DNA from 3 places in the Dermacoccus sp. CCH2-D9 genome. Region 1 is predicted to be linked to each of the others. Evidence: predicted binding sites of a transcription regulator. Region 1 holds the regulator's gene; each other region holds the start of a gene.

Region 1 (3,235 bases):
GCAACTCGCTGACCGCCGTCTCGAAGTCCTCGAGCGATTCGAAGGCCTGGTAGACGGAGGCGAAGCGCAGATAGGCGACGTGGTCGAGTTCGCGCAGGGGCCCGAGGATCTCGATGCCCACGTCATGGGCGTCGATCTCGGCGGAGCCCTTCGAGCGGATGGACTCCTCCACCTGCTGGGCGAGAACGGCCAACTGGTCGTCGGTGACCGGGCGGCCCTGGCACGCCTTGCGAACCCCGGACATCACCTTGTCGCGCGAGAACGGCTCGCTGACCCCGGAACGCTTGACGACCGTGAGACTTGCGGTCTCCATCGTCGAGAACCGCTTGCCGCAGTTCGGGCACTGACGGCGCCGCTTGATGCAGGTGCCGTCCTCGCTCGAGCGCGAATCGACGACGCGGGAGTCGGTGTTGCGGCAGAACGGACAGTGCACGTCAAACCTTCCGACGGGGCTGGGAACACTCGGGACGACGGCGCTCCACCCCGGGATTCCGGCCTCAGAGCGCAGATGCACATCAGCGGAGGAGAATCAACATCTAGGGGGAAGCGGGGGCCAAAGCCCCACATGTAGAGATATTAGGCCCCTGAGACCCGACGCGCAACAGCACCGAGGCCGCGTCTACTCGCCCTGCGCAACCTCGCGACGACCCCCGCCACTCGTGCGCCGCGGAATCCTGCGCCAGCCGGGGGGGAGGCGACTCACGCCCCCTCGAACCCTCGAACCCGACGATGGCGATCGTCACACTTCACGGTGCGGGGATGATCACCTTCTGGCCGGCCTGCACCTGCGACGAGCCGAGGTTGCTCTCGTGCTCGATCGCGACGACCGCCTGGTCGTTGCGCACGCCCGGCATCTCACGCGCCGCGATCTGCGAAAGCGTCTCCCCCGCGCGAACGGTGACCTCGTGCCGCTGCGTACCGTCGACACCGCTCGCCATCGCCCGGCCCGCGAGGATGGCCCCCGCCACGACGACGAGAGCCACGCACACGGCCGTGAAGCGACGACGGGCGAAACGAACGCTCTGAGAGTTCGTGACGACCTGCACCGCGCCACCCGTGGGCACGAGGTGGAGGTGCGAGCGGGATGCCGCAGCGTCGACCCGCGCCACGCGGCGCACGTCGACACCCGAACCCAGCACGGGCTCACGTCGAACTGCAGTACTCGAAGCAACCATCGAAACCACTCCTTCTCTCGGGATACCCCCGAGGCGCCGCCACACCGTCACCGGTGCGGCTTCCTCACGCGACCCGGTCAGCCCGGAGGGACCGATCGAACACGCGTGCGATAGAACAATTGTACGACACCCGAACGTGCTTTCGAACGGCGCGCACGGATTTCTTCGTACACATTTTTGAAAAGTGTGTGCGACACCGCGTACTGTGGGTGATGTCAGATACACAAGCACCGCGCACCGACAACCCCGTCATGGCGGGCATTTCCGCCCCGCCGGAGGGTGCACGTGTCGCCAACGCGACCACCGACGTGCGACGAGGACCAGGAGGGGTCACACCATGGGTGACGTTCATTCGATGCAGGAGCGCACGCCGGGCAAGCTGACGCCACGCCAGCACAAGGTGCTCACCGTGATCCGACGTTCCGTCGACGAGCGCGGCTACCCCCCGAGCCTGCGTGAGATCGGCGAGGCCGTCGGTCTGACGAGCCCGAGTTCGGTGGCCCATCAGCTCGCCGCACTCGAGCGCAAGGGATACCTGCGCCGCGACCCGAACCGCCCGCGCGCCATGGAGGTCGTCTCCCCCGACTCGGGTGCGGCGACCCGCGGCTACCGCGGCAACGCCGTGTCTGCGCTATCCGAGTCGCAGCACGACGAGACGGGCTCGGGCGACGAGCGACCCACGCCGTCATACGTGCCGGTCGTCGGCCGCATCGCGGCCGGTGGCCCGATCCTCGCCGAGCAGGCCGTCGAGGACGTCTTCCCGCTACCGCGTCAGATCGTCGGTGACGGCGAGCTGTTCCTGCTGCGCGTCGTCGGCGACTCGATGATCGATGCGGCCATCTGCGAGGGCGACTGGGTCGTCGTGCGACGCCAGGCCGACGCCGCCAACGGGGAGATCGTCGCGGCACTGCTCGACTCGGAGGCCACGGTCAAGACGCTGCGCCGCAGCGAGGGCAAGACGTGGCTCATGCCCGCGAACGAGGCCTACTCCCCGATCGACGGCGACCACGCGAGCATCATGGGCAAGGTCACGGCCGTCCTGCGCAGCATCTGAGGCGCTGGCCGCGCCGCGCGGATCGGTCCAGCGTGTGGTTGCAACTCGACTCTCAGCCCCTTCTGCGCCCCGACGTTCGACGCCGAGACGTCAGGACGTCGCGAGGTCGAGCCCCAGCGCGTCGCACACGGCGGTGAGGGTCGGGCCGAGGGGTTCGCGCACGACGAGGTCGACCCGCTCCTCGCCACGCATCGCGCCGAGCCCGACGAGGGCGACCGGCTTCTGCTGCTTGAGGGCGGCGAGCACGAACCGGTAACCCGACATCACCTTGAGCGAACTGCCGAGCACGAGCACGCCCCGGCAGCGTTCCACTGCCCGCATCTGCGCCTCCACGACCTCAGGAGCGACGGACTCACCGAACATGACGACGTCCGGCTTCACCGTCGTGGCCGTGCAGCGCAGGCACGCCGGCACGATGACACCGCGCTCCAGCTCGACCGCGACGTCCGCGTCGCCGTCGGCGAGCAGGCGCGCCTGCGTCGGCAGCTGGGGGTTGAGTTCGCGCAGGCGTACCTGGAAGCCACGGCGCCCTTCCCGCGTCCCGCACGCGACGCAGACGACGTGCTCGAGCGACCCATGCAGCTCGGTGACGTCGCGGGCACCGGCACGCGCATGAAGGCCGTCGACGTTCTGCGTCACGAGGTGATCGACGAGGCCGCCACCCTGCAGTCGCGCCAGCGCGACGTGCCCGACGTTCGGTTCCGCCGCGTCGAAGATCTCCCAGCCGACGGCACTGCGCGCCCAGTACCGTTGACGCGCCTCGTGGGTGGCGAGGAACTGTTGGTATGTCATGGGAACCGTGCGGCGCGTGCCGTCGGGGCGCCGGTAGTCGGGGATGCCGGATTCGGTCGAGATGCCGGCGCCGGTGAGGACGAAGAGCCCTCCCGCGCGCACGAAATCGGTCAGTTCCGCGACGCCGCTCATCATCCTGCCCCTCCCATAGGTCTGCGTTCGATTGTCTCAACAATGGATAAGAGCACGTTATTCTTGGTGCATGATCGATGCA
Region 2 (3,235 bases), on a different contig from region 1:
CCGTCGCGCCGCTGCCCGCTTCTCGCGCCGCTCGGCTTTCTCGGCCCACGTCAGCTGCTTCTTGGCCTTGCGATTGGCGCCTGAGCGCGCGCCTACGCCCGAGGACGAGGCGCCGAAGGACGACGTACCGAACGATGATTGGCCGAACCCGGACGACGAACCGCCCCGACCCTGGCGCCGGCGCCCGGCGCGGCCGGGCCGGGCGCTGGCGTTGTCGCCGTCACCACTGTCGTCACCGGCGAAGCGGCTTTCGTGGCCCGCCGAGCCGAAGGGACGAGCGACTCCGGCGGCAGGGTCGCCGGTCGACAAGCCGCGCGCCGTGGCCGGTCGCTCGTCGCCCCACGTCTGTGACGCGACGAGGCTCGCCTCGCCGACGTCGACGGGGTCGACGAAGTCGGGCAGCCCCAGAGACTGCCTGACGTCGTCAGGTCGTGAAGGCATGTGTCGCGCTCACCGTCTCCCACACGCGGCGACGTCGATCCCCGGTCGGAGCGGGGGCGTCACCGCCGCGTCGTGGCGTCGATCAGAAGTCGACCATGACCTCGGCGTCGATGGGCGCGTCCGGGTCGAGGCCCTCGAGCACCGCGTCGTCGTCCGGGATGATGCCGAGCTTCTTCTTGATCTTGAGCTCGAGTTCATCGGTGAGCTGCGGGTTGTCCTTGAGGAAGGTGCGGGCGTTCTCCTTGCCTTGCCCCAACTGGTCGCCCTCGTACGTGTACCAGGCACCCGACTTGCGGACGAAGCCCTGCTCGACACCCATGTCGATGAGGCCACCCTCGCGCGAGATGCCCTGGCCGTAGAGGATGTCGAACTCCGCCTGCTTGAACGGCGGCGCCACCTTGTTCTTGACGATCTTGGCGCGAGTGCGGTTGCCGACCGGCTCCGAACCGTCCTTGAGCGTCTCGATGCGGCGCACGTCGATGCGGACGGACGCGTAGAACTTGAGGGCCTTACCACCGGTCGTCGTCTCCGGGGAGCCGAACATGACACCGATCTTCTCGCGCAGCTGGTTGATGAAGATCGCCGTCGTGCCGGTCGAGTTGAGCGCACCGGTGATCTTGCGCAGCGCCTGCGACATGAGGCGCGCCTGCAGACCGACGTGGCTGTCACCCATCTCGCCCTCGATCTCGGCGCGGGGCACGAGCGCAGCGACCGAGTCGATGACGATGATGTCGAGCGAACCGGAACGGATCAGCATGTCCGCGATCTCGAGCGCCTGCTCACCCGTGTCGGGCTGGCTGACGAGCAGCGAGTCGGTGTCGACACCGAGCTTGCGGGCGTACTCCGGGTCGAGCGCGTGCTCGGCGTCGATGAAGGCCGCGATGCCGCCGGCCTTCTGCGCGTTGGCGACGGCGTGGAGCGCGACCGTCGTCTTACCCGAAGATTCCGGGCCGTAGATCTCGACGACACGGCCACGGGGCAGGCCACCGATGCCGAGCGCGACGTCGAGCGCGATCGAGCTGGTGGGGATGACCTCGATCGGAGGACGCACGTCCTCGCCGAGGCGCATGATCGACCCCTTGCCGTGGGCCTTCTCGATCTGAGCCATCACGGTGTCGAGCGACTTGATCTTGTCGCCCGATGCTGACGGGTTGGGGGTGGTGGGTGCCTTGGCCATGGCCGTTCTCCTTCGAAATCGTGGGTGGTCGCGCCTACCGGCGATCGACGAGCAGGCCGACGTGCTGGGTGACCTCGTGTCGAATCAGACGCTAGATGCGACCACCGACAACACCGGAATCACGGGCCACGCACGCTGTGGAGAAGGGTTCCCCGGCGTCGCATCTGTGGACCACATTACACGAAATAGAACACGCGTTCGAACAGCGTCGCGTGGCGTGTCCGCGTGCGGTCGACGAGCCACCTCAGACCCGCGACGGCGGCACCCGCCATTCTCGTTCCGCTCACCCCTACCCACAGCCGGGACGACCCGCCCGGCTCATCGGAACCGAGACGGCCTCACTCGAACGGGTGGTCGATGACGGGCCGGTCGCGGCCCAGGCGGCGCTCCTCGGGGATGTCGAAGGCGTCGCACACGGCCAGCCAGACCCGTCGGGCGGGGACGCCGGCCGCGAGCGCCTCGCTCGCGGTGCGCCCGTCGAGCGCGCCGAAGACGTGGCTGCTCGCCACCATCGAGCCGTAGGCGTCGCCGAACTCGTCTGCCATGAGGCGGTTGAACTCACTCTCTCGCACCCCGCCACCCTCGCCCACGGGCCACTGCGGGGGCAACCTGACGGGGCGAAAACCGCGAAACGACGGGTTGTCGGCGCCGCGTGGCACGCTTGGGCGCATGAACAGCCCTGTCGTCGAACGTTTCTGGCCGGCCACCCGTGAGTGGTTCACGGGCACGTTCGGCGCACCCACCCCCGCTCAGGAGGGCGCGTGGGAAGCGATCAGTGAGGGGCAGCACACGCTCGTCGTCGCCCCGACCGGTTCGGGCAAGACCCTGAGCGCCTTCCTGTGGGGGCTCGACCAGGTCATGCACGCCGGCGACGACGCGCAGCCCGACGCCGACCACCGCTGCCGGGTCCTGTACGTCTCGCCGATGAAGGCCCTCGCCGTCGACGTCGAACGCAACCTGCGCTCCCCCCTCGTCGGCATCCGTCACGCGGCGACGCGCCTCGGCCTGAGCGAGCCCGAGGTCTCGGTGGCGGTGCGTTCCGGCGACACGACTCCGAAGCAGCGGCGCGACTTCGCGAGCAAGGGCGCCGATGTCCTCATCACGACCCCGGAGTCGCTGTTCCTGCTTCTGACGAGCAACGCGCGCGAGCGGCTGAAGGGCGTGCAGTACGTCATCATCGACGAGATCCACGCCGTCGCGGGCACCAAGCGTGGCGCGCACCTCGCCGTCACGCTCGAACGACTCGACGAGTTGCTCGACTCCCCCGCGCAGCGCATCGGCCTTTCGGCCACCGTCCGCCCGATCAGCGAGGTCGAGCGCTATCTCGCCGGCGGGCGCCCCGTCACGACGGTCGCGCCGCCGATCACGAAGACGTGGGAGCTCGACGTCGTCGTCCCCGTCGAGGACATGGCAGACCTCGCCTCCAGCCCGCGGGACGACGACGCCTCGTTCGACGATCACGCCCCGGAGCGGACGGCGTCGATCTGGCCCCACGTCGAGGAACGCATCGTCGACCTCATCGCCGCGCACACCTCGACGCTCGTGTTTGCCAACTCGCGGCGACTCGCGGAGCGTCTGACGGCACGCCTCAACGAGATCTGGGCCGAGCGCCTCGAC
Region 3 (3,235 bases), on a different contig from region 1:
CAAGCTAGCGACACCGCGTCGGACGGATCGCGGCCCCGTGTCAAGACGCATGGCGAGATCAGCCACGGAGCACCATCGGCCCGTCTGGAGCAGACCCAACGATTCGAGGGTACGCGACGAAGGACTCGTGACGGGCTTGTGGGACATGCGTTCATTGTCGTGCGAGATGAGGACCGGAACCGTCTGCATCTGGTCCTAGCGTCATTCCACGAGGGCGCGGGCACACCGCCGCTCAGGAAAGGGTGATCGATGCGCATCGCCATCACGACACCCAATGGAAACGTGGGTCGCCACCTGATTCGTATGCTCGTCCGAGTCGGGGTACGGCCCGTGCTCTTGGCACGGCATCCCGCGCAGATCGCGCGGGAACTGCGCCCCCTCGTCGACATCGTCGAGGCGGATTCGCTGGACCGCGACGAGGTCGTCGCCGCGACTCGCGGGATTGATGCCGTGTACTGGGTGAATCCGAGCCCGATGACCGCTGATCCGCTCGCTGAGCATGCTCGGGCGAGCGAGGCAATCGTGGGTGCCGTCCGCGCGAACGGCATCAGGCGCGTCGTGTTCCACAGCAGCGTGGGGGCAGAGAAGCGCCACTGTGTGGGAGGGATCGACGGCCTTGCCGCGACGGAGTTGTCGCTCGACGCGCTCGACGTCGACGTCACGCACCTGCGGTGCGGTTATTTCTTCTCCAACCTCACCCGGCACCTGGCGGCGATCCGCCAGGGCGAAATCGACACGGTGCTCCGGGTTGATCACGCATTCAGCTGGGTGGCGCCGCGTGACGTCGCCGAGATGGCGGCACTCTGCCTCCTTGACGAGGGGTGGCAGGCGCGTCATGTCCGAGCGGTTCACGGGTCGCGGGATCTCTCGTGGCGCGACGTCACGCGCATTCTCTTCGACCACGTGGGAAATGCGGTGGCGGCGCGCCAGATCAGCGATGCGGCGTGATGTCCCGCTACCTGGGGCCGGGCTCGCCCGTGGTCTCGCGCAGGCGTTACTGGGGATGAGCACCGGAATCCGCGATGATTTCCGTCCCGAGCAGGGGCGGACCCCCGCCACCACGACGCCGACGCAGCTCGCGCGCTGGGTGTACGACGAGCTGCTGCCGATCATGGGTGCGTGACGATCGGGTTGGGCAGTCGCGTTTGAGGATCAGCGTTGGAAGCGCCGCCGGCGCCCGCGCGGGCGTGGTCAGTGAGAGCCGGCTCAATGGATCTTTCATGTGACGGAGCCTACCCCTATTCGAACATGTGTGCGATAATTGGGTCATGGAAACGCTAGAGATGACGGACGCGGCGAACATCGTCGCGCGTCTCTCTGAGCTGCCCGGTGAGGCTGTCCTGGCCGTTTGGGGCGAGCTGACGACGCGGGTCGCAGAGGAGGTTCTCACCGATCCGGCATCGCTCGTTCCGCTCACCGATGGAGGCGCGAGCCTGGACGGTCGGTTGGACGCCCTGATGAGTCACCGTCGCCACCTTGAACGCGCTGCGGCGCTCACACAACGTGTTGCACGCAGCGCCGAAGCGGTCACGCACATGCTGGCCTCCGAACACCATGACAGTGTGCGTCGCCACGACGTCCTCAGCGGCGAGGCGATGGGTGAGGGCGCGTCCGACGATTCTCGGGCCTACGACGTCGAGGCCGGCGAGTTCGCGGCCTCAGCGCTCGGCGGCGCACTCGGGCTGACGGCGCCCGCCGCCCGGGCGATGGCGGCGGGGGCTTCGACGCTGCGTGCGCGCCATCCCGGCCTGCTGGCGGCCTCGGCACGCGGAGACGGCTCCGTGCGGGTGGCGGCGATGCTGGCGGGGGAGCTCGCGCACCTCGAGGCGGACGCTGCGCGCTCCGTGGCACAGATGCTCATCGACAGCGGAGATCATCGACGCGCTCACCAGGCGGCGCGGCAGGCGTGCCGCAAGACCCTGCGTCGGCTCGGTCTCACTCGCCCTGCCGACGAGGTCGAGGTGGAGTCGACGCGCGGGGTGTGGTTCGAGCCGCACCTCGAGTTCGAGTCGCTGTGCACGATGACAGCCGTTCTCGACACCTACGACGCCACGGCCATCCAGGCCGTGATGGAGGAACGTGCGCGGCGCCTGCAGGAGAACTCTGCCCCCGGCGCTCGGCTTTTCGTCGGCGCAGCGCGGGCTGACGCGCTCACCGACCTCATCCTCGAGAACTGCACCGTGACGGCCACGCTGAACCTGCAGGTGCCGATCATCGCGCGACCTCCCGACCCGTCGAGATCCGCCGTCGCGGGGCTCCTCGACCCGCCGAGATCCACGGGCGTCCCGGACGCGGAGGACGTGTCCGACCTGCTTGACGCGAGGGTCCCTCGGCCCGCCATTGGAGTGCCGCCGGGTCATTCCCCGGCGTCGCCCGCAACGTCGTCGATGGTCCTGGGTGCCTGTGGCGTGCGCGGCGTCGGTGTTCTTTCTGCTGGCGTCGTCGCCCGCCTCGCCGCTACGGCTGGTGTGGGATTCACGGCGACGCTCGCGTCGCACCACGGGTGTGGTCGCATCACGACGCTGGCCACCACGACGGCTGCTCACCGCCCAAGTGTCGGCATCGCCAAGCTCGTGCGGGAGCGCGACGGCGTGTGCCGCTTCCCGTTCTGCGAAACGGCCGCCTCGCGGTGCGACCTCGACCACGTCATGCCGTTCGACCAGGGCGGGCCGACGAGCGCGACCAACCTGCAGGCGCTGTGTCGTCACCATCACCGCGCCAAGACCCACGGGGGCTTCCGCGTGAGGATGACGCCCGACGGCGTCTGCACGTGGCTGTCGCCCTCCGGTGCCCGCTGGGTCACCGAACCCGGCGGCATCACACACGCCGACGCCGTTCGCGCCGCCTGACGGCCCTCGCGGCCCTGCGGCCCCGGCTGCCTGCCGAACCCTGATCTCACGTGCTCCGCGCTCTCGGTGCGCCGCCGCTCAATCCTGGTCTGGCGAGGTCTGTGCCCGCTACCTACTGCTCGAACCTGGTCTGACGGCGCAGTCATTCCCCGGCCACAACCCGCGGCCCATTTCATGTCCCGGGCGCGTTCACTTTCCCGGGCGCAGCATCATCGACACGGCGGCACCACGCACGCCGGCGCCACACCTGTTCGCGCGGCCTGACGACTCGGTGACGCCCGCCTCCACCTCGCCAGTCGTGTCGGCGACACCGCGTCCGAACCCTCGCTCGGATGCCTGGGTGAGATCACGCTGAGGGAGAACTCCACCCGTTCATGCGACGTCAG

Evidence for each region. Region 1 encodes LexA, which represses DNA repair genes until DNA is damaged. Its sites were predicted from a motif close to TCGAACANNTGTTCGA; they were not measured.
Region 2: a site for LexA is predicted at 1,805-1,820, ahead of recA (recombinase RecA). Genes of this name have one in related genera too.
Region 3: a site for LexA is predicted at 1,243-1,258, ahead of AX669_RS09890 (HNH endonuclease signature motif containing protein). Genes of this name have one in related genera too.

Annotation. Positions count from the first base shown of each region.
Region 1 covers NZ_LSJT01000147.1:19,925-23,159, reverse strand. The annotation lists gene nrdR (transcriptional regulator NrdR) at 1-433, opposite strand, end outside; gene AX669_RS12350 (LysM peptidoglycan-binding domain-containing protein) at 747-1,175, opposite strand; gene lexA (transcriptional repressor LexA) at 1,513-2,229, shown strand; gene AX669_RS12340 (Sir2 family NAD-dependent protein deacetylase) at 2,320-3,153, opposite strand; gene AX669_RS12335 (LysR family transcriptional regulator) at 3,224-3,235, shown strand, end outside.
Region 2 covers NZ_LSJT01000107.1:3,349-6,583, forward strand. The annotation lists gene AX669_RS13950 (regulatory protein RecX) at 1-441, opposite strand, end outside; gene recA (recombinase RecA) at 524-1,549, opposite strand; gene AX669_RS09435 (DUF3046 domain-containing protein) at 1,957-2,190, opposite strand; gene AX669_RS09440 (DEAD/DEAH box helicase) at 2,288-3,235, shown strand, end outside.
Region 3 covers NZ_LSJT01000113.1:3,874-7,108, forward strand. The annotation lists gene AX669_RS09885 (SDR family oxidoreductase) at 250-948, shown strand; gene AX669_RS09890 (HNH endonuclease signature motif containing protein) at 1,269-2,849, shown strand.